DNA from 3 places in the Streptomyces sp. NPDC030862 genome. Region 2 is predicted to be linked to each of the others. Evidence: riboswitches for the same ligand, from Rfam matches in the RefSeq annotation. Region 2 holds a riboswitch; each other region holds the start of a gene.

Region 1 (10,425 bases), on a different contig from region 2:
GTGAGGGATTCCAGACAGACCAGGGTCACGCGGCGGCCTCCTTCCAGTGCGGAGGGCAAGTGGTACGGTTCCAGGCCATCGTCGACCACGGCATGCGCATCTCCTCGGCGGACTCCACCTCGAACGGCTTGAGCGCCGCGGGGTCGGGGGCCTCGGCGTGCCGGGCATGGACGTGCTCGACGTAGCGGTGTCCGGTGTCGGCGCCGATCACCAGCAGGAGCCGGTCCGGATGGCGACGCGCCTCGTACGTGGCGGCCAGGTACGCGGCGCCCGTGGACAGGCCCGCGAAAACGGCGTGCTCGCGCAACAGGGCGACCGTCCCCGACATGGCGTGGGTGAAGTCGAGCCAGTGCAGGCCGTCGTAGAGGTGGTGGCGTACGTTGTCGAAGACGATCGACGAGCCGATCCCGGCGATGATCGCGTCCGGGTCGTGGTGGTCCTGGCTGCCGAACGTGACGCTGCCGAACGGCTGGACACCGACCAGCCGCACGGACGGGTCGCGGCGGCGCAGGTGTTCCACGAGACCGCCGGTCGAGGCCCCGGACCCGACGCCCCCGACCACGGTGAGCGGACCGTCCGGCACCGCCGCCGCCACCTGGTCGGCCACCTCCCGGTAACCCAGGTAGTGGACGCCGTCGTGGTATTGGCGCATCCAGTGCGCGTCGGGCCGCTCGGCGAGGAACCGCCGCACCCGTCGTACGCGTAACTCCTGGTCCAGCTTGAGGGTCGGCGACGGGCTGACCTGGTCCACGGTGGCGCCGAGGATCTCCAGCTGGGCGAGGGTGGTGGTGTCCACGGTGGTGGACGCCACGATGTGGCAGCGCATGCCGTAGCGATGGCAGGCCAGCGCCAGGGCGTAGGCGTAGATGCCGCTGGAGCTGTCGACGAGGGTCTGCCCGGGGCGGACCGTGCCCCGGTCGAGCAGATGGCGGACGGCGGCGAGCGCCGAGTAGATCTTCATCGACTCGAAGCGGATCAGCACCATGCCGTCGGTCAGCCGGACCAGGTCGGGCGTTTTGAGGGCGTCGGCGATGTGGGGGTGTATCACCCGTAGCCTCCTTGGGCGAAAGAGCACTGGTGGCCGAGCGAGTGGAAGAAGGCGGACAGGTCGTCCTTGACGGAAGGGGCGGGGCGGCGGGCGAAGAGGTAGCCGATCAGGGATCCGGTGTGCGCGACGAACACCCCGTCGGCCCCGAACTCCTCGCGGTGCGCGAGCACGGCGTCGAAGGACCGTTTCGGCAACGCCTCCTGGGACAGCACGGCACTCGTGGTCGCCGCCCGGGCCACGGCCGCGGGGTCATGGCAGGCGAAGCCCTTGAGCAGGTCGGTCAGACATCGCTCGTACTCGTCCGCACGCCGTCGGTACTGCCGCAGCAGGACCGGCGTCACCGCGGCCGTGTCCACGGTGCCGGGCTCGGTGACGAACGCGGTGTGAAAACCGACCCCGGTGCCCAGTCGGCGCACCACCCTGTGCCGGGCGCTCAGATAGAGCGCGAACTCGTCCAGGAAGACGCTGTCGGCCCGCTCGATCGCGGACAGGATCCGCATCACCTCGCCGGGGTCGTAGGGCAGGGAGAAGACCCGGAAGAGGCACCGCAGCGTCGCCACGACGTCGGCCGTCGAACTCGCCATGCCCACCCCCACGCGCAGATCGCTGTGGGCGCTCCAGCGGCCGGGCGGCAGCGTCAGACCGAAGCGCTCCAGGAAGAGGTGCGCGGCCAGTACCGACTTCTCGCCGAGAGGCGGCGGGCCGGGCGACGCCGTCCCGGAGGTGAAGTACACCCAGGAGTGCCGGTCCACCGGGAACGACACCAGGGCGATGTCCGCCTCGGCACCGGGCCGCGCGGGCCCCTCCCGCAGCGGGCCCTGGTAGAGCTCGCCCAGGGTCCCGTGACACACCCCGGAGAAGGTCCGCGTCGGGGCCCGGTTCGTGAGCGTCAGCATCGTCGGCCGTGTGACGGCCGGGCCTGGCCGGTGCGGCGGCACGCCCGGCCGCCGTGTGCCGTGGTCACGTACGTGTCCTCCCTCGTCTCCCCGGGCCCGAGGAGGATCGCGGGAAGCGAGGTGGCGGTCGCGGCGCGTACGCGTGCGCCGATCCGCCTGCACCGCCGACCCAGCCCTCGAGGTCACCGTGAACAGCGTGTGCGTCACCGCACGCGCGCAGTGGCAGGTCTTCGGACTCGTGGGCTCACCGGCCGGCCGGTTGTTCGTTCCGGCGGACACGTACACCTAATGGCCGTCGCTTCCCGGGCCCCTGGATGGGGCCCAGTGCCGTTGACGGCGTTCGTTCCCACTCACCGCTGCGGGACAGTCCCGGAATCGCACCGGGTTCCCTCTTACGACGCGCCACCGGGACGGGGGCGCGAACCGACTGCGGTCAGCAGCGTAGAGGCGGCCGGTCGCGGCGCGACAGGGCACCGCCCGCAGTTGTCCGGTTGTGGTCGGTGACACAGGGTGAGGGCCTGGCATGGGGTGCGCAGACTCTGGGATGCTGCGTCCGGCAAGCGACGGCGGAACGAGGAAGCCGGTGAGATTCCGGCACGGTACCGCCACTGTGTAGGGGGAGCGAACCCGCCACGGCCACGGCCCAGTCGAGGGTCCGGAAGGCCGGGAGAGCGTCGATCCCGAGTCAGGAGACTCACGCCGTCGCACCTCGACGTACCGGGGCGGATCTCCCCGAGAGAGGACGGTGGCACTCGTGTGCCCACGCGCATGTGACGGCTGGTCACCGCCCGCCGGTCCAATTGGCCAGGCGGTACGTACATGGTGACCACGGAGGTCCTCGACCGGGTCACGGCCATCGGGCCCTACTTCGCCGTGCCCGGCGGACCACGCACCGACGGCGGAGACTTCCGCCCGCTCACCACCCTCTACACGGACCGCGGCGCCCTGTCGGCGTACGTGGCGGAGGTGGGCCGCCGGCTCGGCACCGACCAGCGGCGCGTCGCGGCCTCCACCCTCCACATCGGGACCGCCGCACGCCTCTGGTCCATCGCCCTGGCCACGGCGGCGCTGACCGGCCGCGTCCCCGACCTGTCGCCGGACCGGCTGTGGTGGCGCACGCCGCCGTCCGGCCCGATCGAGCTCTGGCTGCCCGAACCGGCCGCCCTGCCCGAGCAGGACATCCCCGACGCCCTGCACCGGACCGTCCTCGCCGACAACCTGCTGCCCCTCGGCGACGCGCTGCGCCGGCACTTCGGACTCTCACCGAAGCTGCTGCCGGGCAACACCGCATCCGCGCTGACCGGCGCCGTACGCGTGCTGCTCCAGCGCGCCCCGGACGCGCCTCACCCGCCGCTTGCGATCGCCGCCGCCCTGCTGCGACGGGAACCGCTCGCGAGCGCCGGCACCCTCACCACCGAGCCGTTCACCTACCGCCGCCGCAGCTGCTGCCTCTACTACCGCGTCCCCGGCGCCGGATACTGCGGCGAGTGCGTCCTTCTCACCCACAAGGAGCCACGCCCCGCTTGACCACCCCGAGCCGGCCGACGCCCGCCTGCGGGAACCGGCGGACTCCTCCCTACGACGAGCTCGGTGTGAGGTCCTCGGTGGCGAGAACGGGAGGTCCGGCCCGGGACGAGGTGCCGCTGATCAGCGCACCCGGGTCTCCTCCAGCGGCGCGGCGTAGAGGTCCTGACCGGCTTCGGGCAGATGCGGGGTGTGGTTGACGAGGCGGGCGGAGTTGCCGACGACGGCGATGCTGCTGGTGTTGTGCAGCAGGGCGGCGACGACCGGGTTGATGGACCCGCCCGCGCCGGCGACGAGACCGGCGAGGTTGACGCCGATGGCCAGGCCGTAGTTCTGCCGTACGACGCGCAGGGTGTGCCGGCTGAGCTCCACGACGGCGGCGACCTGGCGCAGGTCGTTGCCGGCGAGGGCGATGTCGGCGGTCTCCAGGGCCACGTGGGAGGAGTGCTCGCCCATGGCGATGCCGACGTCCGCGAGCGCGAGCGCGGGGGCGTCGTTGGTGCCGTCGCCCACCATGGCGACCATGTGCCCCTCTTGCTGGAGATCGCGGATCAGTTGCAGCTTCGCCTCGGGCAGGGCGTGGGCGTGGACCTCGGCGATGTCGAGGGCGTCGGCGACGGCCTGGGCCGTCTCGGGTGCGTCACCGGTCAGCAGGATGATCCGCTGGACGCCCAGGTCGCGCAGCTGCTGGACGACCGTGCCCGCCGCGGTGCGTACGGCGTCGGAGACACCGAGCATGCCGATCAGGTCGTCGTCGTGGGCGAGGCAGATGACCGTTTCGCCCTGGCGGCGCAACTGCTCGGTCCAGTCCTGGGCGACCGTCGTCAGCTCCAGTCCGTGCCGGCGCAGCAGGGCGGGGCTGCCGACGAGGAGCCGGGTACCGTCGAGCTCGGCGCGCATCCCCATGCCCAGGACCACCTCGCACGCCTGGTGGATGGGAATGTGCAGGTGCTGTTCCTCGGTGCGGGTGACGATGGCCTGGGCGACGGGGTGGCGGGCGTGGCGTTCACCGGAGGCCGCGAGGCGCAGGACGTCGTCGGCCGTGTAGTCCTCGTGGAGGGCGACGACGCTGGTCACCAGTGGGCGGCCGAGGGTGAGGGTGCCGGTCTTGTCGAACACGACGGCGGTCACCCGTCCGATTCCCTCCAGGTGCGTGCCGCCCTTGATGAGCGTGCCGTGGCGGGCGCCGTTGCCGATGGCGGCGCTGATCGCGGTGGGCGTGGCGAGGCCGGCGGCGCACGGGCATGCGACGAGCAGCATGGTCATCGCGCGCCGGGCGTCGCGGGTGAGCACGTACGTACCCGCCGCGAGGGCCAGGGACACGGGGACGAAGCGGCGCGTGAAGCGGGTGGCGACGGTCTGGATGGGCGCCCGGTCGGACTGGGCCTCCTCGACCCGGCTGATGATCCGCCCAACGGTCGTGTCACTGCCCACGGACACCGCCCGTATGGTCAGGGAACCGGAGGTGACGACGGTGCCCGCGTACACCTCGGAGCCCTCGTGGGCGTAGACGGGCAGTGCCTCGCCCGTGATGGCGGCCTGGTCGACCAGCGCCTCGCCGCCGGACACCACGCCGTCCACCGGGATCTTGTGGTGCTCGTACACGGCGACGACGTCGCCGGCCTCCACGTCCTCCAGGGCCACCTCGACCTCGACTCCTTCACGTACCAGCCAGACGCGCTCCTCACCGATGCTGAGGAGTTCCTCGATGGCGCGGCGGGTGCGGCGCAAGGTGATCGTCTGGAGGAACTCGCCGATGTTCAGCAGCCACAGCACGGTCAGCGCGACGACGTTCTCGCGCAGCATGAGGGAGATGACCGTGGCGGCGGTGACCAGCGTGTCGGTACCCGGATGCTGGCGTCCCGCCATGGTGCGCAGCGCCCCGCGGAAGAAGGGCAGACCGCTGAAGACGGTCACCGCGCCGAGGAACCCGGACCGGCCCCCGCTGACCCACGGTGGCCGCCGGAGCACCAGGCGGTGCACGGCCACCACGGCGAGTACCGCTCCGCCCACGACCAGCCGGGCGAGCTCTCCGGTGGAGGAGTCGGGCACCGACCGGCTCGGCCTGGCCGGTACGGAGGGTGGGGGAGCCTCGTCGAGCGCGGCCACCAGGCGGTCGACGTCCAGGTCATCGGGATTCACCCAGATCACGACGCTGCCGGTCCGGGGAAAGAGGCGCAGCGCGCGGAAGCCGGGCAGGTCGGCGAGCCGCTCGTCGACCAGCCCCGCGCATCCTGGCCGCGCCTGAAGCCATGGGACGGTCAGTCGCGCGCGTCCGGCAGCGACGGAGCGTACGCGTATGTCGGACATGATCAGTGCTGGTGGTCGTGGTCGTGGCCGCCGATGTTGACGGCGGACGGTGGCGGAGCTTCCTCGCCCAGTGACGAGCGGGCCTCCGCGAGCACGTCACCGGTTTTCAGTCGCGCTTCTTCCGCGGCCGATCCGAGCCATCTGGTGGCCCTGATCCCGCCCGCGAGGCCGTTGACCAGCGCCTTGCGTGCGGCGGGCTTGGCTCTCGGGGCGGCTTTGGCGGCGCCGCGAAGGATGACACCACCGACGACGCCGGAGACGGCGTGGTGAGCGAGGCGGCCTACGGCGGCGCCGGCGAGGGCTGCAGGGTGCATGGTGGTCTCCCTACGTTGCGGCCGTGCAGAGGCCACACAGCCACTCCAATTGTGCGTCTATGTCGTTCGCTGCCGCACTTGTTGCATCCTCAATCAACCAGGCCGCTCACGTATGCGTGCGTGTCCGCTGCGTGTAGGGCCCCGCGACGTGCCGGCGATGCCGTCTCACGGAACTTCCGGCACGGAGACCGTCACCTACTCACCCGGTGTGCGGAGGTGGCTGAGGTTTCCCGACGCGTTGGATTCGCCGACCGGCGGCCGGGCGGCAAGGTCGGTTCCACGTTGGTCTCTTCGCGTGCGTGGGCATGAACTGACCGATCATCTCGGCCGGCCCTCGCGGCCAGCTGTCTGTGCTGGGCTCCCGCGATGGTTGTGGCGACCCACGCGACCGCCCAGTCCACCTCACCGACGGCGTCCGATGACCGCTGGACGTGGGGCAGGCGGCGGCCCTCGTGACGTCCGCCGACCAGCGGTGGGCGGGACGACCATCGAGCGGGAGAGTGCCCGCAGTTGGTGGCTTCCACCGGTTCGCGGCCGAGGGGTACGGGGTGCAGAGGTCGGGGTCTTCGTCGTGGTCGTGGACGTCGGGTGCGATCAAGGCGGCTGCGGATCATGGTCCGGGCTTGAACATATCGACGATCGGCAGGTACCGGTGCCAACGCCGCCCGAACAGGACCAGCAGCACCAGGACTGCCATCGCGACGATTACAGCCCCTGAAGCTATGTCGGGAAGATTCAGCAAGGAGACGGCAACGGCCCCGCCAGCGATCACCACGACGGTGACGCCCACGAGGATCGGCTCACGGTCGCGTACGGGTTCGAGGTCCGCAACCGACCCCACCGGAAGCAGGGTCGCAACCTTGTTGCTCGTGTACTGCTCCGCGATCGTCGCTACCAGTCCCGCCAACTCCTCCAACGCGTTCTGCGTATGATCGCCGTGCATCTCCTCCTCGACGGTGCGCAGTTTGGCGACCACTTGCCCGGCATGGCGCCGCAGTTTCGCGTTGGGAGGGGAGAAGGACGCGACCGACCCACGCCTGCGATACGCCGTCAGCACATCACCCTCCAGCCTCCGGAGGTCCCTCGACACCTCGAGCAGGGCCTCGTGCCGGCGGTCTCCGCCGCGCCTGTGCGCCTCGGCGCAACTCTCGATCACTTCGGCACAGAGCCAGGCCAGGCGATTGCGGCGTGTCGCACGCGCCGAGCTTGCTGTTTGGCGGGCAATCACCACCAAAACCATCCCGACTCCGAGGAAGGCAAAGGTGACTTGGGCATGGAGGAGTTCCTCCGGCCACCAGAGGACCCATGCCTCGAAGCTCAGGAACAGCCACGCGATCAGTGCCCAGGCTTGCAGGTTGATGAACCAGCCCCATCCCGCGGCATCGTGCTTGCGCAGGGCGACGCGGAATCCGAGCGGTATCGGCCACCAGTCGTATCCAAGGCGATCGAGCGCTGCGCGCAGATCGGCCACCTGCTTGTCCATTCGGCGTCGGGCACGAGCACGCCGTACTTGACGAATCCCATTGACCACGATCATGGCAGGTGAGGATGTCACGCCACGATGACAATGGGTGGATGCTCGCGTCAATTGGTGACGTGCGGGCATCCCCGTCCGGGCTCAGCGTGATGGGCTGCCGACGTCTGCTGGTTGCGCTACGGCGGCCGGACACGGGCCGCCGGAGCGGACGGGCGTCGGCGCCGCAGCACTGGAACGGTGTGCAGCGCGGCCGAGCTCGTCCGCCGCCCATGCAAGGCCTTCTGGGCCCGACAGCCGGTCAGGCTTGCCCCTATTGCTTCTCGGGGTCTCGCGGTGCCAGGGCCGAGGCGTCGTACGCGAGGCCGGTCGGCACCGCGGCGTCCACCGCCCGGATCACCTTGTCGCACCCGCTGTACTCCTGGGGCGACAGCTCCATCAGGCAGCCGGACGCCCCGAAGAGCGTGCGGTCGTCACCATCTCTCTCCACGCCGACGATCTCGTCGAAGCGTATGCGGTGCAGTCGCCCGTCCCCGTTGAGCTCCGCCACACCGTCGCCGGTCAGCACCAGCCGGGAGCGGCGCGCCGCGCCGTACTTCGCGCGCGCCAGCAGTGGCGGCCGGAACACCTCGCCTGCCGGCAGCCCGTCGTGTGCACAGCAGGCCCCTTGAGGCAGCGGCGATCCGTCGAGGGCAGTCAGCCGGGGCTCGACATCCGGTGCCACGGCCAGCTGCGCGGTGACCAGGGCCTGCGCGAAGCAGGCTCGTACGTCCTCGGGTACTACGGTACGAAGGGCAGCCAGCCGGGCTGTGGCGTCTCGTGACGGCAGTCCGAACAGATGGGAAGCGGCAGCCAGGTCCAGCTCCGCCTCCACGGCGCGCGGGTGAGCGTAGCTCTCCCGGAAGCCCTCGATCTCCTCCTTGAGCTCGTCCTCGGAGGGCAGTTCCCGGCCCAGGCGCAGTGCCTCCTGCCAGAGCAGCTCCGCTATCTCGGCTTCCTGCCCGGGGCGGGAGTCCAGTGAGAGCAGGGTGTCCAGGGTGTGCTCGTCACGCAGGCTCGACTCGACCTGGACCGCGTAACTCAGGCCCCGGCGGTGCCGTGCGAGCTCGGTGAGCCGGTGCTCGAGGAGCGCGACGCCGAGAGCGGCGGCCGCTGAGCCCAGGGGCATGGTCAGGGCGATGGCGGCGCCCTCGATCGGCGCCTCGTCCCAGGATGCACCGGTACGTGCGGCCGGGGTCGTGCGTTGCGGCGGCCGGCCCTCGGGCAGGGGGAGCCGCAGGTCCTGGGGCGGAGGACCGGTGAGTTGGAGGACGGCGTTGGCGCGGGTGAAGTACACGGCGGCGTGGGCCTGGACGGTGTCCGCGGAAAGCCGGTCGTAGCCTGGCCCGGTGTAGGGCGCAAGGCCGGGACCCTGGGCCCCGAACCGCTGGTTGAGCAGGAAGGCGGCGGCCGGGGACGTGACCGAGGACGCCTCGGCGGTCAGAATGCCCGCCTCGTGCTGGATCCGGTCCAGCGGCAGGTCGGACAGGGCGGCGCAGACCGCCGCCAGGAAGGCGGTGATCTGCTCCGGACGTCCGGAAGCGGTGAAGCGGGTGGCTTCCAGGTCGACGGAGGCGTTGTGCTCGTGGTGCAGACGGGGCAGCGTGCTCATCACCAGGTGCTCGATGAGGTGGGTGACACCGATGGTGCGGAAACTCTCGTCCCGGGCACCGCACCCGAAGGTGAGCGTCGCGCTGAGGGGAACCGGGCCCGGGGCCCACAAGACGGTGACACCGTCGACGGTGGTGCGCTGCATGGGCCCGACTTTACCGACAGCCTGAGCCGGACCCGCGCCCGGCCTGAGCCGGACCCGCGCCCGGCCTGCGCCGGACCCGCGCCCGGCCTGAGCCGGACCCGCGCCCGCCCTGCGCCGGACCGCGCTGCGCCGGACCCGCGCCCGACCCGCGCCGGGCCTACGACAAGAGCGCCCAGTCCTACGAAGCCGCCGTCACCGCTGCTGTGGGTGCAACGACGTCTTAGCGGGTGACGATCACAACATCGAGCCGTCTTGGGCCGTGCACGCCTTCGACGCGGGCGAGTTCGATGTCGCTGGTGGCGGACGGGCCGGAGATCCAGGTCTGGGGTCGGGTCGGGTCGAGGCGTGGCAGGGCCTGGTGGATGGAGGCGACGACTTGGTCCTCGGCGCGTACGACGCAGACGTGCAGGTCGGGGACGAGAGTGAGGGCGCGGCGGCCTTGGCCGGGGCCGCCGTCCAGGACGATCGTGCCGGTCTCGGCGATGGCGAGGGCGCAGCTGGTGACCACGGCGTCTGTGGTGTCCAGCTGGTGTGGCGTGAGGGTGGCGTCCGCGTCGTGGTGCTGCTCGGCCGTCGTCGCGGACAGCCACACGGCGGGCAGCCCGGGTGGCACAGCGACGGTGTGGGCGTCGTGCCGGTCGAGGAGTTCTGCCACCAGAGCGGGGAGCCCGGTCTCCGTGGTGCGATGAACGCTCGCGCGGTAGTCGGCGAGGTTCTCGTGGAGGAGGTCCAGAATGGTGTCCGGGGTGTCGGGGGTGTGGGTGGCGAGGTAGCCGCGTGCCGGTTCCGGGGCGAGTGGCGTGTCGGCGAGTGCCTGGCGGATGCGGTCCAGGACGCGTTCGCGGGAGTTCTGATTCACGTGCGGTTCTTCTTCCACCAGTCACGGAACGGTTCGGCGGGCATCTCCGGCAGGTCGCGGCTCTCCGACCACGGGCCGACGCCCGGCCCGGGCAGCTTCCTCGGATGCAGCGCGCGCGTCCTCGACGCGACGCGCTCGCCGGCGGCGAGCACGCCGGGGCGGTCCAGGACCCAGCCGGCGGCCTTCATCGCCGCCTTCTCCAGCC
Region 2 (10,425 bases):
CCGCCAGCATGATCCGCTCGGCGATACGCGTCGACAGGGCCCGCGCCTCGGGGGAGTCGAACGGCAGGCGCAGCTTGAAGAAGACGTCCTGGAGGCCCATCGCGCCCAGGCCGACCGGCCGCCACTTGGCGTTGGAGCGCCCGGCCTGCTCGGTCGGGTAGAAGTTGATGTCCACGACCCGGTCCAGGAAGGTCACGGCGGTGCGGACGGTCGGGTCGAGCCGCTCCCAGTCGATGTCCCCGCCGCTGACGAAGGCGCCCAGGTTGACCGAGCCGAGGTTGCAGACGGCCGTCTCGCCGTCGTTCGTCACCTCGATGATCTCGGTGCAGAGGTTCGAGGAGTGGACGACCGTGCCGGGCTCGGCGGTCTGGTTGGCCGTACGGTTCGAGGCGTCCTTGAACGTCATCCAGCCGTTGCCGGTCTGCGCGAGGGTCCGCATCATCCGCCCGTACAGGTCACGGGCCGGCATGGTCTTGCGGGCCAGCCCCTTGGCCTCGGCGGCGCGGTAGGCGGCGTCGAACTCCTCGCCCCACAGGTCGACCAGCTCGGGCACGTCCGCCGGCGAGAACAGCGACCATTCGGCGTCGGCGTTGACCCGGCGCATGAACTCGTCCGGGATCCAGTGCGCGAGGTTGAGGTTGTGGGTGCGCCGGGCGTCCTCGCCGGTGTTGTCGCGCAGCTCCAGGAACTCCTCGATGTCCGCGTGCCAGGTCTCCAGGTACACGGCGGCCGCGCCCTTGCGCCGCCCGCCCTGGTTCACGGCCGCGACCGAGGCGTCGAGGGTCTTCAGGAACGGCACGATGCCGTTGGAGTGCCCGTTCGTGCCCCGGATCAGCGAGCCGCGGGCGCGGATGCGCGAGTACGACAGGCCGATGCCGCCCGCGTGCTTCGAGAGCCGCGCCACCTGGTGGTAGCGGTCGTAGATGGAGTCCAGCTCGTCCAGCGGCGAGTCCAGCAGGTAGCACGACGACATCTGCGGGTGGCGCGTACCGGAGTTGAACAGCGTGGGGGAGGAGGGCAGGTAGTCGAGGCGGCTCATCAGGCCGTACAGCGCCGCGACCTCGTCCAGCGCGCGGACGCTGTCGTCCTCGGCCAGCCCGGCCGCCACCCGGAGCAGGAAGTGCTGCGGCGTCTCGATGACCTTGCGCGTGATCGGGTGGCGCAGCAGGTAGCGGGAGTAGAGCGTCCGCAGCCCGAAGTAGCCGAACCGGTCGTCGGCCGCCGGGTCGACCAGCCCGTCGAGCCGCTCGCGGTGGACGCGGACGAAGTCGGCGGTGCGGTCGGCGATCAGCCCCTCGCGGTGCCCCACGGCGACGGAGCCGGAGAACGACGTAACCCCCTGCGAGGCCGCCTCCGCCGCAATGCCGATGGTCAGCAACCGGGCCGCGAGCCGCGAGTACGCCGGGTCCTCGGCGATCAGCCCGGCGGCCGCCTCGGTGGCGAGCTCCCGCAGCTCCGCCTCGTCCGACCCGGCGTGCCGGCCGCGCAGCGCGGCGGCGGCGACCCGGCCGGGGTCGGTGTCGGGCAGGTCGGCGGTCAGGTCGGTCAGGGTGCGCAGCAGGACGGTCCCGGGACCGTCGCCGGCGTCGTTCCCGTCGCTCTGGCTCGCTGACACCGGATCGGCTGGCGCGATGGTCACGTGGGGCTCTCCCTCGCTCGGCTCGGGGCCACCGGCGGCGGGGCACGGCAGAGCGGGGCGCCTCCGGCACAGGGGCGCACGTATCCGCGTCCACCGGCCCATTCCGCGAGGCCCGGACGTCTGGGCACCCGGGCCGGACGGTCCGGGCGCGCTGCCGGCAGGTGCTCGGACTCGTGGGTGCCCAAAGGCACACCAACACACCGTTGCGGGACAGTTCCGGATTCGCACCGGATTCCCCTGCGACGACAGCGAGATGAGCATACATGTGGGGGGCGTCCGCTGAGCCACCCCCCACATCTTGTGTCGGCCACCACAAGACGCGCCGCTCAGAGGTCGAGCGCGTATGTACGCAGCGTCACCCCCGGGACCGGCGTCCAGTCGCGCTCCGGAGTGCGGACGAACCCCAGCCGCTCGTACACGCGGTGCGCGGTCCGCATCGCCTGCTGCGAGGAGAGCACCACCCGGCGGCAGCCGTCCGCCGCCCTCGCCCGCTCCACGCACGCCCGGACGAGCGCCTCCCCGGCGCCGCGCCGCCGGTCCTCGCGCGCGACGGCGAGCATCCGGATCTCGGCCTCGCCGTGCCCCGCCAGCTCGGCCAGGGGCCCGCCGCCCGGGGCGAACGTCACGCCGCCCAGCAGCCGCTCGCCCCGGCCGGGCGCGCCCGGCTCCCCGGCGCCCCGCTCCACGGCCACGAGGACCTCGGCGTCGGCGGCCCGCCCGGCCACGTCCCGCAGTTCGATCAGATACTCGTCGCTGTCGGCGAAGGCCAGCAGCCCGTCTGCGAGGTACGCCTGCGCCGTGAGCTCGCCCAGCGCCGCGTGCTCCTCCGGCCGTACCGCCCTGATGGTGATGTCCATGGGGCCAGAGTGCACAACGAAGCGGGCCGTCGCGCCTCCGTGAGGGAGGCGCGACGGCCCGTCGTACGCGGATGGGTCAGTGGTGCGGCCTCAGTGCCCCGAGCCCGCCGTGGCCTTGGGCAGCTCCACCTGGACGCCCGGGTCGCCCGCGTCCGCCGTGTAGTCCTCCGGCGAGGTCTCGTCGATGCCCTCGGGCGCCTTGACGGCCTTGAGGACGAAGGTGAGGACGACGACGACCAGGACGTTGAGGACGAAGGCCGTCAGGCCGATGTAGCCGATCTCGCCGATGCCGGGGATCTCGGCGGACGAGCCGCCGAAGTGCTTCTGCGTCGGGCTGGCGACGCCGTACGCCGCCGCCGTGCCGTAGACCATGCCGACCGCCCAGCCGGCGAGCAGCGCCCAGCGGTGGAACCAGCGGGTGAACAGGCCGCCCACCAGCGCCGGCAGGGTCTGGAGGATCCAGATGCCGCCCAGCAGCTGGAAGTTGATGGCGACGGTCTTGTCCATGGTGAGGACGAAGGCCAGCGCGCCCACCTTCACCAGCAGCGACACCAGCTTGGACACCTTGGTCTCCTGCTCCGGCGTGGCGTCCGGCTTCAGGAAGTCCTTGTAGATGTTGCGGGTGAAGAGGTTGGCGGCGGCGATGGACATGATGGCCGCCGGGACCAGCGCGCCGATGCCGATGGCCGCGAAGGCGACGCCCGCGAACCAGTCCGGGAACATGTTCTCGAACAGCTGCGGGATGGCCAGCTGGCCGTTCTGCACCTTCACGCCCGCCGCGATGGCCATGAAGCCGAGCAGCGCCAGCAGACCCAGCATCAGCGAGTACAGCGGCAGGATCGTGGTGTTGCGGCGGATCACGTCACGGCTGCGCGAGGAGAGCGTCGCCGTGATGGAGTGCGGGTACATGAAGAGCGCCAGCGCCGAGCCGAGCGCGAGGGTCGCGTAACCCCACTGGCCCATCTCGCCCGGTACCAGGGCGCCGCGCGGCTTGTCGGTCGCCGGGTTGATCTGCGCGTACGCCTCGCCGGCCTTGCTGAAGATCTCGTCGAAGCCGCCCAGCTTGATGGGGATGTAGATGATCGCCACCGCGATGACGATGTAGATCAGCGTGTCCTTGACGAAGGCGATCATCGCGGGCGCCCGCAGCCCGGAGGAGTACGTGTACGCCGCGAGGACGCCGAACGCGATCAGCAGCGGCAGGTCCTTGATGAACCAGTGCGTGGTCTCGCCGCCGCCCACACCCATCACGTCCAGCACCGCCTGGATGCCGACGAGCTGCAGCGCGATGTACGGCATCGTGGCGAGGATGCCGGTCAGGGCCACCGCCAGCGACAGGCTCTTCGAGCCGAACCGCCCGCGCACGAAGTCGGAGGTGGTGACGTAGCCGTGTTTGTGCGACACCGACCACAGGCGCGGCAGGAAGGTGAAGATCAGCGGGTAGACGAGGATCGTGTACGGGACGGCGAAGAAGCCCGCGGCGCCCGCCGCGTAGATCGCCGCCGGGACGGCGACGAAGGTGTACGCCGTGTAGAGGTCGCCGCCCAGCAGGAACCAGGTGATCCAGGTGCCGAACGACCGGCCGCCCAGGCCCCATTCGTCCAGGCTGTGCTCGTTCTCGGCCTTGCGCCAGCGGGAGGCCATGAAGCCCATCACCGTGACGGCCAGGAAGAAGAAGATGAAGACGGCGAGTGCGACGCCGTTCACGCCGTCCTTCACTGCGACGCACCCCCCTTGCGGGACCGCTGGTCACGGTGCCACAGCTTGTACGCCACCATCGTCAGCACGGTCGATATGACGACCCAGGCCATCTGGTACCAGTAGAAGAACGGGATCCCTGCGAGCTTCGGCTCGACCTTCGCGTACGAGCTGACCCAGAGCATCGCGACGAAGGGCGCGAACAGGCAGAGCGCCACCACCACCCGCACGGGGGTGACCACTGGTTGTTTCTCCTGTGTCATACGGCGTTCCGTCCCCTCACTGATCACCTGGCGTCATGCGCACGCAATCTAAGGGACCGTCCCGCTCCATGGAACCCCCGTCCGCATAACGGACGTGTCTCGGGCGGGCGTTGCGGGCGTTGCGGGCGTTGCGGGCGTTGCGGGCGCCGCGGGGTGTTGCAGGGCGTCGTGGAGCGGGCGGGAAGACGACGGGAGGGGCCGGCGCGCACGGCGCCGGCCCCTCCCTCGTACCTCGTCCACGTCTTCGCCGCGGCGGGCGTCCGCTTCGTCAGTCGTTCGGGCGCTTCAGCCGCGCCACGAACTTGTACCGGTCGCCCCGGTACACCGAGCGCACCCACTCCACCGGCTTGCCGTCCTCGTCCAGCGAGTGGCGCGACAGCATCAGCATCGGCAGGCCCACGTCCGTACCGAGCAGCCCCGCCTCGCGCGGCGTGGCCAGCGAGGTCTCGATGGTCTCCTCGGCCTCCGCGAGCCGGACGTTGTAGACCTCCGCCAGTGCCGTGTACAGCGAGGTGTACTTGACCAGCGACCGCCGCAGCGCGGGGAAGCGCTTCGCGCTCAGGTGCGTCGTCTCGATGGCCATCGGCTCGCCGCTCGCCAGCCGCAGCCGCTCGATGCGCAGCACGCGGCCGCCGGCCGAGATGTCGAGCAGCCCGGCGAGGGTGTCGTCGGCCGTGACGTACCCGATGTCCAGGAGCTGCGAGGTGGGTTCGAGGCCCTGGGCGCGCATGTCCTCGGTGTACGAGGTGAGCTGGAGCGCCTGCGAGACCTTCGGCTTCGCGACGAACGTGCCCTTGCCCTGGATGCGTTCCAGCCGGCCCTCGACGACCAGTTCCTGGAGCGCCTGGCGCACGGTGGTGCGAGAGGTGTCGAACTCGGCGGCGAGCGTGCGCTCCGGGGGCACCGGGGTGCCCGGGGGCATGGTCTGCGTCATGTCGAGCAGATGCCGCTTGAGCCGGTAGTACTTGGGCACGCGTGCGGTGCGAGTGGCCGTCCCGCTCTCGCTCTCGGTGCTGCCGCCCCCGTCCGTGGCCATGGCCGCCCGCCTTCCCGACTCCTGTGCTGCTGCCGTCACCGGCTCCTCCGTCCCTTGCGGCTCACATGGTGGCACGGACCGGTCACGGGTCGTCGCCCCTCCTCAGGTGTCGGTCTCGTAACGGAGCCGACTGCCCTTCTTATACACCCTTGACACCCCTAAAGGTCTAGGCCAAGCTCCCGGTTACTGGTCTAAACCATTAAAGGCCGGTCCCAGTCCCACGGGCAGCACAGGCAGGACACGTACACCAGTACACGTCGTATGGCCGTCGTATGGCTTCGCGGTGGGGGCAAGGGTTGCAGGCATCCCTGAGGAGGGTGGCGTGAAGCGCAAGCTCATCGCGGCGATCGGCGTCGCGGGCATGGTGGTCGGCGTGGCGGCGTGTGGTTCCGACAAGGGTGGGGACGCCGCGGGGGGCGGCGCCAAGGAGCTCACCGTCTGGCTGACGGTCGACGCCCAGAACAACTGGCCGGACCTCGTGAAGGCGGCCGACGACGCGATAGCGCAGAAGTACCCGGGCATCAAGATCAAGCACGAGTACTACGGCTGGCCGGACAAGAACGCCAAGCTCGACGCCGTACTCGCCACGGACAAGGCGCCGGACGTGGTCGAGATGGGCAACACCGAGATGCTCGGCTACATGGTCAAGGGCGCCTTCGCCGAGGTCGACCCGAAGAAGTTCGAGCAGTCGGACCAGTGGCTGGACGGACTCAAGGAGTCCGTCACCTACGAGGGCAAGACCTACGGCGTCCCCTACTACGCCGGCGGCCGCGTGGCCACCTGGCGCAAGGACCTGGCCGCCGAGATCGGTGTGAAGACCCCGCCGAAGACGTACGCCGAGCTCACCGCCGCCCTGGACAAGATCCAGGCGAAGAAGGGCGACAAGTTCAGCGGCTGGTACCAGCCTTCGCCGGACTGGTACGCCGCGATGTCCTTCGTGTACGACGCGGGCGGCTCCATCGCCAAGAAGGACGGCGACACCTGGAAGGCCAACCTGTCCTCGCCCGAGTCCCTCAAGGGACTCAACGAGTACAAGAAGGTCCTCGACACCTACATGAAGGCCGACAAGACCAAGGACGAGTCGGACCGTCCCATCGTCTTCGGCCAGGGCAACGCCGCCATGATCTTCGCGGCTGCCTGGGAGGGCGGCACCGCCGCCGACCCGAAGAACGACAAGACGGGCAAGCTCAAGGACAACCTCGAGAACTTCGTGATGCCCGGCCCGTCCGGCAAGAACATCCCCGTCTTCCTCGGCGGTTCCGACCTCGCCATCCCGGTCAAGTCCAAGGCGCAGGACGTCGCGGCCGAGTGGATCGACGCCTACACGGGCGCCAAGGGCCAGAAGGGCCTGCTCGCCAAGGGCAACCTGCCCAACAACAAGACGGACCTCGCGACCCTGAAGGCCGACCCGAAGACGATGGTCGCCGCCACCGCGGCCGAGTCCAACTGGTTCGTCCCCATGGCGCCCGGCTGGGGACAGGTCGAGAAGGCGCAGACCCTCAAGACCCTGCTCCAGGAGATCGGTACCGGCAAGAAGTCGGTCGAGGCCGCCGCGAAGGACGCGGACGCCGCGATCGACAAGGTCATCAACACCAAGTGACCTGACGCCGGGGCCCCGCCACCGCCGGGCGGGGCCCCGGCGCCCGTACGAGAAGAGGGACCGCTGTCGCGATGAGTGCCGCCGACACAACCACTGCCAAGGTGCCGCCCACGCGGCCATCGCGGGTACGGAAGTCCGCCCCGCCCGGTGGCCCCGCGAAGCGGGCCGCACAGCCCGGGAAGCCCGGGACCGGGGGAGCCGCGGTGCCGTGGGCGCTGCTCGCGCCCTGCCTGCTCGTCCTCCTGCTGGTCCTCGGCTATCCGCTGGTGCGGCTGGTCACCCTCGCCTTCCAGAAGTTCGAGCAGCCCCAGCTCTGGGGCTTCAAGGAGCCCGAGTCCGTCGGCTTCGGGAACTTCGCCAAGATCCTCGGGGACGGCGAGTTCTGGACCGTCGTGCTGCGGACCGTGCTCTTCGCCGCCGGCGCGGTGATCTTCACCATGGTCATCGGCATGCTGATCGCCCTGCTGCTGCAGCGCGTCTCCGGCTGGGTCAAGACCCTGATCAACATCGCGCTGGTCGCGAGCTGGGGCATGCCCATCATCGTCGCCACCGCCATCTTCAAGTGGCTCTTCGACGCCGACTACGGCGTGCTGAACTGGCTGCTCAGCCAGGTGCCGGGCGTCGACATGATCGGGCACAACTGGTTCGCCAGCGGCCCCCAGGGCCTCGCCGTGATCATGCTGCTGGTCGTCTGGGGCGCGGTGCCCTTCGTCGTCATCACGCTCAGCGCCGGCCTCACCCAGGTGCCCAAGGAGCTGGAGGAGGCCGCCCGCCTCGACGGCGCCGGCGCCTGGGGCGTCTTCCGGTACGTCACCCTGCCGATCCTCAAGCCGATCATCGTGATGCTCACGACGCTGTCGGTGATCTGGGACATGGGCGTCTTCCCGCAGGTCTTCGTGATGCGCAACGGCCACCCGGAGGCCGAGTTCCAGCTCCTGACGACGTACTCGTACGACAAGGCCTTCGTGGTCAACGACTACGGCGGCGGCTCGGCGATCGCGGTCGTCACCGTGGTCCTGCTGCTCGGTGTCGTCGCCGTGTACATGCGTCAGATGCTCAAGATCGGAGAAGTCGAGTGAGCGCCACGACCACCGCGCCGCGCGCCACGTCCGGGGCCACGTCCGGCGCCACGCCGGGGGCCGGCTCCGCGGGCAGGCCCGGGCGTACGCCGGAGGGCAGGCCCGGCCGCAAGCTCGGCTGGAACCTGATCGGCCTGCTCGTCTTCGTCTCCATCGGCTTCCCGGTCTACTGGATGCTGAACACGGCGTTCAAGCCGGCCAAGGACGCCATTGACCCCGATCCGCACTTCTTCCCCCGCACGTTCACCCTGGAGAACTTCGAGCGGGCCTTCCAGATCGCGGACTTCTGGGGCCCGGTCGGCCGCTCGCTGATCGTCTCGTTCGTCGTCGTCCTCATCGGCATCGTCGTCGGCATGCTGGCCGCGCTCGCCATCTCGCGCTTCGCCTTCCGCGGCCGCAAGATCGTCATCGTCGGCATCCTCGCGGTCCAGATGGTCCCGCTCGTCGCGATGATCATCCCGGTCTTCCTGCTGCTCAACGACCTGGGTCAGTACGACAAGCTCACCGGCCTGATCATCACGTACCTCACCTTCATCCTCCCCTTCACGGTGTGGACGCTGCGCGGCTTCATCGTCAACATCCCCAAGGAGCTGGAGGAGGCGGCGATGGTCGACGGCTGCACCCGCACCGGCGCCTTCGTCCGGGTGGTGTTCCCGCTGCTCGCCCCCGGCATGGTCGCGACCTCCGTGTACGGCTTCATCCAGGCCTGGAACGAGTACCTGTACGCCCTGATGCTGATGAGCCAGCAGAACCAGACGGCCACCGTCTGGCTGGGCAACTTCACCACCAAGAACGGGACCGAGTACGCCCCGATGATGGCCGGCGCCACGATGATGGCCGTCCCCGTCGTCATCCTCTTCCTCCTCGTCCAGCGCAAGATGGCCGCGGGTCTGACCGCCGGCGCAGTGAAGGGATAACGGCCCCCATGACGACTCTCGTACGCGGCGCCTCCCCGACCCTCGTCCGGGACGCGCTCGCCGTCCTGCAACCGGGCTTCACCGGCACCACGCCGCCCGACTGGCTGCTGCGCCGCATCGGCGAAGGGCTCTCCTCGGTCGGCCTGTTCGGGCGCAACGTCACCGGGCCCGAGCAGCTGGCCGCGCTGACCGCCCGGCTGCGGGCCGAGCGGGACGACCTGCTCGTCGCGATCGACGAGGAGAGCGGCGACGTCACGCGCCTGGAGGTGCGGACCGGCTCGTCCTTCCCCGGCAACTACGCGCTCGGCACGGTCGACGACACCGGCCTGACCCGGGCCGTGGCGGCGGAGCTCGGCCGCCGGCTCGCCGCCTGCGGCGTCGACTTCAACTGGGCGCCCTCCGCGGACGTCAACTCCGACCCGGACAACCCGGTCATCGGCGTCCGCTCCTTCGGCGCCGACCCGCGACTGGCCGCCCGCCACACCGTGGCCTACATCGAGGGCCTGCAGTCCGCCGGCGTCGTCGCGTGCACCAAGCACTTCCCCGGGCACGGCGACACCAATGTCGACTCGCACCACGCGATTCCCCGCATCGATGTGGACCTCGCCACACTGCACGCCCGTGAGCTGGTACCTTTCCGCGCCGCCATCGCGGCGGGTTCCAAATCGGTGATGAGCGCGCATATCCTGCTTCCCGCGCTCGACCCCGACCGCCCGGCCACCCTGAGCCCGCAGATCCTCACCGGTCTGCTGCGCCAGGAGCTGGGCTACGACGGCCTGATCGTCACCGACGGCATGGAGATGCAGGCCATCGCCGCGACGTACGGGATCGAGCGCGGCTCCGTCCTCGCGATCGCGGCGGGCGCCGACGCGATCTGCGTCGGCGGCGGCCTGGCGGACGAGGGGACCGTACTGCGGCTGCGCGACGCGCTGGTGGCGGCGGTACGGACCGGCGAACTGCCCGAGGAGCGCTTGGCCGACGCGGCCGCGCGGGTGCGCGCGCTGGCGTCGTGGACCCGGGCGCACCGGGCCAGGGGGGCTCAGACGGGGCCGGGCGCGGCTTCAGAGGAGGGGACCGCGCCCGGCGCCGACATCGGTCTCGTGGCGGCCCGGCGGGCGCTGACCGTCACGGGCACGCGGGAGCCGCTCACCGGCCCGGCGTACGTCGCCGCCTTCACCCCCGGCACCAACATCGCGGTCGGCGACGAGACCCCGTGGGGCGTCGGCCCGGAGCTGGCGCGGCTGCTGCCGTCCACGACGACCGGGACGTACGCCTCCGACGCGGCCGTGGACCGGGTGCTGCGGGACGCGGGGGAGCGGCCGATCGTCGCGGTGGT
Region 3 (10,425 bases), on a different contig from region 2:
GGCGGTGTGCGGCCACGACCGCGACGCGCTCGACCCGCTCGTCCGGCTGGTCGACCGCTCCCTCGTCAGCGTGTCGGATGTTGGCGGGTCGGGCGTCGGCGGGTCGGACGGCCCGGCTCCCCGCTACCGCCTCGCTGAGTCGGTCGCGGCGTACGCCCGCGAGCGCCTGGCCGAGGCGGGTGAGACCGAGGCCGTGAGCCTGCGCCACCACGCGTACTACACCGCGCTCGCCGAGCGGGCCGCCCCCGGGCTCCACGGCCCCGGCCAGCAGCGGTGGCTGGAGCGCCTCGACCGGGAGACGGCCAATCTGCGCGCCGCCCTCGACCACGCCGTACGCCGACGGGAGGCGTCCGACGCGCTGCGGCTCGCCCTCGCCCTGACGTGGTACTGGTTCCTGCGCGGCCGGCTGGGCGAGGCCGTGCGCTCCCTCGCCGAGTGCCTGGCCCTGGCCGACGGGGCCCCCGCCGGCCTCCGCCGGCAGGCCGCCGCCCGGCACGCCGGCTTCACGGTGCTCGCCGGAGGCCACGCCCCGGAACCTGACGACGGAGCCGACGACCGGAGCCGCTGGTTCCTCGGCCACGCGCTGCTGCACAGCGGCGGCGACCTGGCGCGCAGCGAGGACCTGGTCGAGCGCGCCCTGGCCGGCTTCCGCGCCGACGGCGACCGGTGGGGCGTCGCCGCGGCCACCGGCACCCGGGCCTGGCAGGCGCTGCTGCGCGGCGACCTCGACGCCGTACGCGCCCACGGGGAGGAGAGCCTGGCGCTCTTCGGGGAACTCGGCGACCGCTGGGGCCTGCTGTCGACCACGTACCCGATGGCGGCCCTGGCGGAGATCACCGGCGCGTACGAGCGGGCCGCGCGGCTCCACCGGGAGGGGCTGCGCCTCGCCGAGGAGCTCGGCTTCCGGACGGCCGCCGCCGACCGGCTCACCGGGCTCGGCAGGCTCGCCCTCCTGACCGGGGACTTCCGGGACGCGGAGCGGCTCCACGAGCGGGCGCAGCGCCTGGCGGCCGAGGAGGGCTACACCGCGGGGGAGGTCCACGCCGAGATGGGACTGGCCCTCGGCGCGCGGCGCGAAGGCCGCCTCGACCGCGCCGAAACGTATCTGCGCAAGACCCTCGACTGGCACCGCGGGGTCGCCTTCGGCCCCGGCCCCGCCCTGCTGCTGGCCGAGCTCGGCTTCGTCGCCGAGCAGCGCGGCGACGGGCCGGCGGCCCTGGACCTGCACCGCGAGGGCCTCGCCGCCGCCCGCTCCGCCGGCGACCCCCGGGCCCTGGCCCTCGCCTTCGAGGGCCTGGCCGGCGCCCACGCCCTCACCGGCCGCCCGTCCCGCGCCGCCCGCCTCCTCGGCGCGGCGGCCCGCCTCCGGGAGCGGGCCGGGGCACCGCTGCCGGACGCCGAGCGCGCCGACGTCGACCGCGTCACGGCACGCGTCCGGGCGGCGCTGGGCGCTGCGGAGTTCGCCGCCGCCTACGCCACGGGCCTCGGGCAGGGGGCGTGACCGGCGTGAGCTGCGCCGCGCACCCCGGCGGTATCACCATGGAAGGGAGAAACCCCATAGGACGCCCCATACCCCAGGAGCATCGGAGCTCCGCCATGACCCATCTGAAAGCCGGCCGCGACGTCACCGTCCTCGCGGACTGCCTCGAAGTACCCGCGATCGGCTTTCTGCCGGTCAACGCGTTCGTGCTGCACGCTGCGGAGCCGGTCGTCGTGGACACCGGCCTCGGCCTGCCCGACCGCGATTTCCTGGAACTGCTCGGTTCGGCCGTCGACCCCGCCGACGTGCGGTGGATCTGGCTGACGCACCCCGACCGGGACCACACCGGCGGGCTGTTCGCCCTGCTGGAGGCCGCCCCGCGGGCGCGGGTCGTCACCACCTTCGTCGGCGCGGGCATCATGTCCACCGAGCGCCCGCTGCCCCTCGACCGGGTCTTCCTGCTGAACCCCGGGCAGTCCCTGGACGTCGGCGACCGCACGCTCGCGGCGTTCCGGCCACCGCTCTACGACAGCCCCGTGACGGTGGGCTTCTACGACGACCGCTCGCGCACCTGCTTCACCTCCGACTGCTTCGGCGCGCCGATGCCCAGCGCGGACCTCGCCGACGGCGGCACCGCCGACGCGGTCGCTCCTGAAGACCTGCGCGCCGGGCAGCTGCTGTGGGCCACCGCCGACAGCCCGTGGGTGCACAACGTGGACGTCGACAAGTACCTCGCGACGATCCGGCCGGTGCGGGAGATGGACCCGGAGGTGGTGCTCAGCACGCACCTGCCACCGGCCACCGGGCTCACCCCCCTGATGATCGACACGATCAGCGGCGCGCCGGGCGCCGACCCGTTCATCGGCCCGGACCAGCAGGCGCTGGAGCAGATGCTGGCCGGTTTCGAGCCCTCCGCGGCGGAAGGCAGGGGAGTCCCCGCCGACGCCCCGGCACCCGTGCCGGGCCCGCCCACCTGAGCCCCGCCCACCTGAGCCCCGCCACACCGCCGTGCCGCCGTACCGCTGGGCCTAGGCGCCCCGTACCGCCGCCGCCCACTCCTCCAGCTCCTCCGGCGTGCGCGGACCCTGCTCGGCCGCGCCCAGCAGGCCCCGGTCCCGCAGCACCCGGGCCACCGCCATGCCCCACGGGCGGCGCAGCCGGGCCGCGTCCAGCAGGGCGGCGTCCGCGAGGAGCTCGGCCACCGGGCCGGTGCGCAGGCCGTCCGGGGTGAGCACCGCCGCGTCGTCCGCCCAGCGCAGCGCCAGGTCCACGTCGTGCGTGGCCATCACGACCGTCGTACCGGACTCCCGCAGCCGGTCCAGCACCTCCAGCAGCCGCTCCTGGCCGTGCGGGTCGAGGCCCGCCGTCGGCTCGTCGAGGATCAGCACCCGGGGCCGCATGGCGACCGCGCCCGCGATCGCCGCCCGCTTGCGCTGCCCGTGCGACAGCAGATGCGTCGGCCGGTCCTCCAGCGCCGTGATGTCCAGCGCCTCCAGGGCCTCGCGCACCCGCTCCCGCACCTCCGGCTCCGAAAGCCCCAGGTTCATCGGACCGAAGGACACGTCCTGCCCCACCGACGCCGCGAACAGCTGGTCGTCGGGGTCCTGCACCACCAGCTGCACGGTCGTCCGCAGCCGGGTCAGCCCCGCCCTGTCGTACGACACGTCCTCGCCCGCCAGCCGCAGCCGCCCGCTCACGCACCGCAGGCCACCGCTCAGCAGCCGCAGCATCGTCGTCTTGCCGCTGCCGTTGCGGCCGAGCAGCGCGATCGCGCGCCGCTCCGGTACGGCGAAGTCGATGCCCGACAGCACGGCGGGCCCGTCGTCGTAGGCGAATCCCGCACCGACCAGTTCCACGACGGCGTCACGATGCATGGTCACGGCAGGAACCTTTCGAGTACGAGGGTGAGGGCGACGAGCCCCGCGAGCAGGGCGCCCGTCGCGGCCAGGAACCGGCGGGAGACCGCCGCCTCCGGCACCAGCACGCGCAGCGTGCCGTCGTAACCGCGCCCGGCCAGCCCGGTCTGGAGGCGCGCCGCCCGGTCGAAGGCGCGGACGAACGCCGTCGCGCCGAGGCCCGCCAGCGACCGCCAGGCGGCCGCCCGGCTGGTCAGCCCGAGCCGCGCCGCCTGCGCCTCCCGGATCCGCCGCACGGCGTCCAGCAGCAGGAAACTGATCCGGTACATCACCAGGGCCACATCCACGACCGGCGCGGGCACCCCCGCCCGCACGAGCCGGGGCAGCACGTCCGAGACCGGCGTGGTGAACGCGAACAGCAGCACCCCGAGCGACGCCGCCGACGTCCGCAGCAGCAACCGCCCGGCGTGCACCGGCCCGTCCGGCGCGAGCGCCACCCACCCCTCGGCCCCGCCGACCTGGAACAGCAGCGGAACCGCCCCCGTGACGCAGAAGCCCAGCGGGACGCGGAACGCGCGCCACAGCTGCCGGCGCCCGACACCGGCCGGACCCAGCAGCACGGCGAGGGTGGCGGCGGCCACCAGCACGGCCCCCGGCCACGGCGGCAGACAGATCGCGAGGACCGTCAGACCGAAGCCGAGCACGGCCTTCTCGCACGGGTGACGGCGGCGCCAGCGGCTGCTGTGCGCCGCCGCGTCGATCGGCAGCACCGGCGGTTACTCGACCGTCGTCTCGGCGACTTCGGCCGTGCGAGCGGTGTCGGCGGTACCGGCGGTCCGGTCCAGCGCCTGCGCCTCACCCTGCCTGCGGCCGCGCCGCAGCCCGAAGTAGTACGCCAGCACGCCCGCCCCGATGGCCGCCTGGAGCGCGAACAGCGCCGACTCGATCTCCCCCGACGGCGGCTCGTACAGCGGGCTGAACCACGGCTCGTAATCCGGCTTCAGCTCGGTGATGGCCGTCTCGGCCTGCGCGTCCGCGCCCGCGAACGGCTCCTCCTTGTGGTCGCCCATGCCCAGCGCGAGCGGGAGCACGGCGAGCGCCACGACGACGAGCAGCAGCAGCGTGTTGATCTTCGCGTTACGGCTCATCGGGCCACGGCCTCCTTCTTCACGGAACGCGCCGGCAGCACGCCGAGCCGGGCCAGGTCGCCCTTGCTGGACTGCGTCAGCAGCCGCATCACCAGGACGGTCAGCAGGCCCTCGCTCACGGCCAGCGGCAGCTGCGTGACCGCGAAGATGGAGCCGAACTTCGCCAGCGCCCCGGCGAAGCCGCTCGCCGGGTCGGGGAAGGCCAGCGCGAGCTGGACGCTGGTGACGCAGTACGTGGACAGGTCGGCGACGAACGCCCCGAAGAACACGCTCACCATCAGCGGCACGCCGGAGCGGCGCAGCAGCCAGTACGTCCCGAAGCCCGCCCACGGCCCGACGACCGCCATCGAGAAGGCGTTGGCGCCGAGCGTGGTGAGTCCGCCGTGCGCCAGCAGCAGCGCCTGGAAGAGGAGCGTGATGGTGCCGAGCACCGCCATGATCGGCGGCCGGAACAGGATCGCGCCCAGCCCCGTCCCCGTGGGGTGGGAGCAACTGCCCGTCACGGACGGCAGTTTCAGGGCGGACAGGACGAAGGTGAAGGCGCCGGACGCGCCGAGCAGGAGAGTCGATTCGGGGTGGGCCTTGACCTCGCGGGTCAGGGCGCGGACGCCGTGGGCGACGAAGGGAGCGGCGGCGACGGTCCAGGCGACCGCGTGCACAGGGGGCAGGTACCCCTCGGCGATATGCATGATGTGGGAGACCCTCTCCAGCACCTCGTGGATGGACAACGCGCCCTGGCCGGTCTCCTGGCTGACGGGTCATGCAACGCCGCGGCTCCGCCTTCCCGGACACCACGGTCTCCCGCGGTGTTCCAGTGGCTTCCCGGGGTGGTTTCCCCGGGAGTGGAGCCGGACTTCCCGATCACAGTGGCGAGGGCCGCACCGGTACCGCACCGGTTTCCCGTACACCAAGGCCCTGCGACACTAGTGCGTTGACCAGGTACATCACAACCCGTCCCGCCATCGGTCACTCCTTGCGATAGCCGTACGCCTCCGACGCGGCCGCCACCACGGCCTCCAGGTCGCCGCCCGCCGAGGCGGTGACGACGGCCGCCACCGCGCCCTCCACGAAGGGCGCGTCGACCAGCCGCGTGCCCTCGGGGAGCTCGTCGCCCTCCGCGAGCAGCGCCTTCACCGTCAGTACGGCGCTGCCGAGGTCGACGAGGACGGCGACGCCCGCCCCGGCGTCGACCGACGCCGCCGCCTCGGCGATCAGCTCGGCGCTGGTGCCGAGACCGCCGTCCGGGGTGCCGCCCGCGGGGACCACGGGCGCGGTCCCGCCGCCGCCCGCGAGGCCCTTGGCCAGCTCGGCGACGGACGACGCGACCGCCGCGCTGTGCGAGACCAGCACGATGCCCACGGGCCCGGCGCTCATCGGGAGGCCTCCGCTTCCGCCAGCGCCGCGATCAGCAGGGCGGAGGACGCCGCGCCCGGGTCCTGGTGTCCGACACTGCGCTCCCCGAGATAGCTGGCCCGGCCCTTGCGCGCCTGCATCGGTACGGTCCCGAGGGCACCCTCCTCGGCGGCCCGCGCGGCCGCGCCGAAGGCCTCGTCCGCCGTGCCGTCCGCTGCGGTGGCCAGCGCCTCGACGGCCGGCTCCAGCGCGTCGAGCATCGTCTTGTCACCGGTCTTCGCCCCGCCGAGCTGCGCCACCGCGGCCACGCCCGCGCGCAGCGCCTCGGCCAGCAGACCGGGCGTCACCTCGGCGGTGTCGCCCAGGGCCTTGCCGGCGCGCCGCAGCAGCGTGCCGTACAGCGGCCCCGACGCGCCGCCCACGGTCGAGATCAGCTGCCGCCCGGCGAGCATGAGCACCGCGCCGGGAGCCGCGGGCGGCTCCTTGTCCAGCACCTCGGCCACCGCCGCGAACCCGCGCCGCAGGTTGGCCCCGTGGTCGGCGTCGCCGATGGCCGCGTCCAGCTCGGTGAGCCGGTCCGCCTCGCGCTCCACGGCCGCGGCAGCGGCCGCCATCCAGCGCCGGAAGAACTCCACGTCGAGCGTCACGGGCATCACGTCCTCACATCCCCCAGCGCAGGGCGGCCGTCCGCACCGGCGCGTCCCACAGTCGCAGCAACTCCTCGTCGGCCTCGCACAGCGTGACCGAGCAGCCCGCCATGTCCAGCGACGTCACATAGTTCCCGACGAGGGTACGGGCCACCGGCACACCGCGCTCGCGCAGCACCCGGTGCACCTCGGCGTTGAACCCGTACAGCTCCAGCAACGGCGTCGCACCCATGCCGTTGACCAGCAGCAGCACCGGTCCGCCGGGCCGCAGGTCCTCCAGGACGGCGTCGACGGCGAAGTCGGCGATCTCCCGCGACGTCATCATGGCCCGACGCTCGCGCCCCGGCTCGCCGTGGATGCCGACGCCCAGCTCCAGCTCGCCCGGCGGCAGGTCGAACGTCGGCCCGCCCTTCGCGGGCGTACTGCACGCGCTCAACGCCACCCCGAAGCTGCGTGACGCGGCGTTCACCCGGCGCGCGATGGCCTCCACGCGCTCCAGTGGCGCACCCTCCTCGGCGGCCGCACCGGCGATCTTCTCCACGAACAGGGTGGCCCCGGTCCCGCGCCGCCCGGCCGTGTACGTACTGTCGGCCACGGCCACGTCGTCGTCCACGAGCACCTTGGCGACCTGGATGCCCTCGTCCTCGGCGAGCTCGGCCGCCATCTCGAAGTTCAGCACGTCGCCGGTGTAGTTCTGCACGACGAAGAGCACACCGCGTCCGCTGTCCACGGCCGCCGCGGCCCGCACCACCTGATCAGGCACGGGACTCGTGAACACTTCCCCCGCCGCTGCCGCCGCCAGCATCCCCGCCCCGACGAACCCGGCGTGCAACGGCTCGTGCCCGGACCCGCCCCCCGACACCAACGCCACCTTCCCCTCGACCGGGGCGTCACGCCGCACGACGATCCGGCTCTCCACGTCCACGGTCAGCTCGGGATGCGCGGCCGCGATCCCGCGCAGCGCGTCGGGGACGACGGTCTCGGGCACATTGATGAGCATCTTCAACGGTGTCTCCCAGCGTGATGACGTCGGCGGGCCGGTGGCGGCTCGATACCGACTTTACTGATGGCGTGTCAGCTGTCGGTATGAGCGGTGAGCGGTGCCGAGCCACTCGGCCCCTTCGTGGCAGCCTCGGGAGAACAGGGGCTCCCGGGTGTGTAGAAGCTGAGATTGAGCCGGGCTCCGGGGGCTGTGACGGGTTCGGCGAGGCAGGTCGTGAGTCGGCCGGGTCCGTGAATGGCGTGGCGGACGGGAAGCTCGGAGCCGTCGAAATCGGGGATGGGGGCCACGGCATGTTCTCGGTAGAGCGGTCCGGCCACCGGGTCGTTGAGGACGTCGTACGCGAGACGACCAAGTGCCGGATTGTCCGGGCGGAGCTCCACGCTGTGCTTCAGGTGCGGCATCATGGCCGGCGCCCAGTGGGTCTCCCAGTGCATCATGACGTCGGTGCGCGCCTCGAGGTCCAGGAGAAGCCAGCGCATGATGTTGGCGGGGGCTTGTCCGCGAGGGAAGAGGCGCCGGAAGTCCTCGTTGTGGGCGACGATGTTCCATTCGGCGTCGCTGACGTACGCCAACGCGCCGTGGACGTGGTTGGTGACCCGCTGCCACGCTCCTGCTATGGACGTCCCCGAGCTGCCGTGCAGGGCATGAGGCGGGCTCTCCTTGCGGGTGATCAGCCACAGGAACACCCACTCCTGTTCGTCCAGTCGCAACGTCCTGGCGACCGCGGTGAGGAGATCGGCACCGGGGCAGTTGAGCTGACCGTTCTCGAACCGGTTGTACGTGCCCGGGGTGCGCGTGAGCAGCACGTCCATCTGCTCCTGACTCAGACCGGCGGCGCGCCGACCGGGACCGGGCCCGCGCTTGGGGAACCCCATCGTCACAGGGTCGATCGCGGCTCGGCGCGCCTGAAGGATCCCCTTGAGACGGCCCCGGTCACTGGCCGACAGCTTCATCCGGCACCTTCCACTCGGGCTGTGCCCGGGCAGCACCCAGGGCGGCCCCATTATCTGCACTCACAGACCCTGGAAATAATGATCACTCAATGCGAGACTCACCTCCGGAGCCGCCCGCTGCCCGCGACGCCGTGAGGCGCATGGCCCGGCACAGCGGTTCGGACCGCCTGGACCCCGCAGGGCCCGTTCCCTGACCGGCACGTGCCGAGGGGCCGACAGACACACCTTGTGGAGACCACCTTCATGTATCCGAGACCACGCCGACGACGCGTGCTCGCCGCTGTTTCCGTGCTGTTGCTCGGCGCGCTCCTGTCGCCGGCGGCGACGGCAAGCGCCTTCCCCGCAGCGCCCGAGGCTCCGGAGCCTCCCCGGATCAACCTGGTTCTCGACCTGTCCGGGTCGATGAACGAGAACGACGCCGGCGGGCAGACCCGTCTGGCCGCCGCCAAGCAGGCGGTCACCCGGATCATCGAGACAGCCCCCGAACAGGCCCCGCTGGGACTGCGCGTCTACGGCGCCACGTATCCCGGGCAGGACAAGAAACAAGGCTGCGCCGACACGCAGCAGGTCCTGCCGGTCGCTCCGATGGACCGGGCGGCGCGTGACGACGCCAAGAAGCGGGTCGAGGGCTTCAAGGCGGTCGGGTTCACACCGATCGGTGTCTCGCTCCGCGAAGCCGCCAAGGACCTCGGCGCGAGCGGCAAGCGCCGGATCGTGCTGGTCTCGGACGGTGACGACACCTGTACGCCGCCGCCTCCGTGCGAGGTGGCCCGCGAGCTCAAGGCGCAGGGCATCGACCTCGCCGTGGACGTGGTCGGGTTCCGGACGCCCTCCTCGGCACGTGCGCAGCTGAAGTGCATCGCGGACGTGACCGACGGGTCGTACGCGGACGCCGAGGACGCCGACTCGCTGACCGACAATCTGGGCACCCTGTTCCGCAAGGCGTGGCGGACCTACCACGCCACCGGAAAGCCGGTCGAGGGTTCCCTCGACGGCTGCCAGAATGCTCCGCTGGTCACGCCCGGCCAGTACCTGGACAAGTTCACCGGGGGGCGCGACCTCTACTACAAGGTCAAGAAGCGGCCGGACCAGCTGCTCCAGGTGAGCGCCACCGCCGTGGCCGAGGAGGGGTACTCGCGCGGTTCCATCATCGTCGTCGCGGCGGGCCCTCCGGGCGACGGCGAACCCCGCGACTGGCTCCGGGAGTTCGACCAGTCCATGGGGTGGGCGAACATCATCACCACCGGAGGCCGCAGCAAGCCCGGAGCAGACAACGAGAAGGCCGCGCCGGACGACATCGGCTGCATCATGGTCGAGAACAAGGTGACCGATTCCGGCGACAAGCCGATGCCCGTCGAACTCCTCGTCGGCATCGCCGACAAGACGACCCAGGGGGCCGGCGCGCGGACTCCGGAGCCCCGCACCGGGGCCGACGCCGAAGGCGGCTTCTCCTTCAACAGCGCCACGCCGATCGGACCGGGTACCCACCGGCAGTCCATCGCCGTGGGTGAAGCCCCCTTCTGGCGGGTGGACCTGAAGGCGGGCCAGAAACTGACGGTCAAGGCCGGCGTGGCCCTCCCGGACGACTTCCCCAACTCCGGCACCAGCGGGTGGAGCGTCACCATCTACAACGCCCAGCGCAAGCCGACGCGGTGCAACGAGGCCCACGACTTGACCGAACTCCTCTCGGGCAGGACCGGGCACGTCGAGCGGGTCTGCGGGCCCTGGGAGATCACCGAGCAGGACGACGCGAAGAGCTCCGACCCCAACGGCTACGACGTGCCCGGCACGTACTACATCCAGGCGCAGGTCGCCGAGCCGCACCCCGAGGCGAAGGGCATGATCGTACCGATGTCGCTGACCGTGGACATCTCCGGCACCCCGCGCTCCGGGAACAGCCCGGTGTTCTACTTCGGTGACGACGCCGCCCAGGGGCCCTCGCCGTCCGGTGCGAACGGGAAGGGCGTACAGGGCGGGACCGGCGG

Evidence for each region. A riboswitch is a leader RNA that binds a small molecule or an ion and turns the genes downstream of it on or off. The one in region 2 is predicted to bind cobalamin.
Region 1: linked by a shared signal. The riboswitch ahead of ACZ42X_RS01195 ((2Fe-2S)-binding protein) and the one ahead of ACZ42X_RS05505 (ribonucleoside-diphosphate reductase subunit alpha) in region 2 are both predicted to bind cobalamin.
Region 3: linked by a shared signal. The riboswitch ahead of ACZ42X_RS29915 (energy-coupling factor ABC transporter permease) and the one ahead of ACZ42X_RS05505 (ribonucleoside-diphosphate reductase subunit alpha) in region 2 are both predicted to bind cobalamin.

Annotation. Positions count from the first base shown of each region.
Region 1 covers NZ_JBVIEN010000001.1:254,195-264,619, reverse strand. The annotation lists gene ACZ42X_RS01210 (ATP-grasp domain-containing protein) at 1-29, opposite strand, end outside; gene ACZ42X_RS01205 (cysteine synthase family protein) at 26-1,048, opposite strand; gene ACZ42X_RS01200 (GHMP family kinase ATP-binding protein) at 1,045-1,944, opposite strand; cobalamin riboswitch at 2,149-2,388, opposite strand; cobalamin riboswitch at 2,477-2,660, shown strand; gene ACZ42X_RS01195 ((2Fe-2S)-binding protein) at 2,764-3,471, shown strand; gene ACZ42X_RS01190 (heavy metal translocating P-type ATPase) at 3,592-5,778, opposite strand; gene ACZ42X_RS01185 (DUF1490 family protein) at 5,781-6,092, opposite strand; gene ACZ42X_RS01180 (hypothetical protein) at 6,703-7,575, opposite strand; gene ACZ42X_RS01175 (peptidase M16 family protein) at 7,880-9,361, opposite strand; gene ACZ42X_RS01170 (LutC/YkgG family protein) at 9,582-10,220, opposite strand; gene ACZ42X_RS01165 (LutB/LldF family L-lactate oxidation iron-sulfur protein) at 10,217-10,425, opposite strand, start outside.
Region 2 covers NZ_JBVIEN010000002.1:271,129-281,553, forward strand. The annotation lists gene ACZ42X_RS05505 (ribonucleoside-diphosphate reductase subunit alpha) at 1-1,639, opposite strand, end outside; cobalamin riboswitch at 1,779-1,901, opposite strand; gene ACZ42X_RS05510 (GNAT family N-acetyltransferase) at 1,966-2,496, opposite strand; gene mctP (monocarboxylate uptake permease MctP) at 2,587-4,215, opposite strand; gene ACZ42X_RS05520 (DUF3311 domain-containing protein) at 4,212-4,457, opposite strand; gene ACZ42X_RS05525 (GntR family transcriptional regulator) at 4,726-5,493, opposite strand; gene ACZ42X_RS05530 (extracellular solute-binding protein) at 5,816-7,093, shown strand; gene ACZ42X_RS05535 (carbohydrate ABC transporter permease) at 7,165-8,172, shown strand; gene ACZ42X_RS05540 (carbohydrate ABC transporter permease) at 8,298-9,089, shown strand; gene ACZ42X_RS05545 (glycoside hydrolase family 3 protein) at 9,098-10,425, shown strand, end outside.
Region 3 covers NZ_JBVIEN010000013.1:71,295-81,719, forward strand. The annotation lists gene ACZ42X_RS29890 (AfsR/SARP family transcriptional regulator) at 1-1,501, shown strand, start outside; gene ACZ42X_RS29895 (MBL fold metallo-hydrolase) at 1,597-2,457, shown strand; gene ACZ42X_RS29900 (energy-coupling factor ABC transporter ATP-binding protein) at 2,509-3,354, opposite strand; gene cbiQ (cobalt ECF transporter T component CbiQ) at 3,357-4,106, opposite strand; gene ACZ42X_RS29910 (energy-coupling factor ABC transporter substrate-binding protein) at 4,113-4,484, opposite strand; gene ACZ42X_RS29915 (energy-coupling factor ABC transporter permease) at 4,481-5,173, opposite strand; cobalamin riboswitch at 5,204-5,411, opposite strand; gene dhaM (dihydroxyacetone kinase phosphoryl donor subunit DhaM) at 5,451-5,858, opposite strand; gene dhaL (dihydroxyacetone kinase subunit DhaL) at 5,855-6,490, opposite strand; gene dhaK (dihydroxyacetone kinase subunit DhaK) at 6,498-7,490, opposite strand; gene ACZ42X_RS29935 (MmyB family transcriptional regulator) at 7,559-8,362, opposite strand; gene ACZ42X_RS29940 (vWA domain-containing protein) at 8,684-10,425, shown strand, end outside.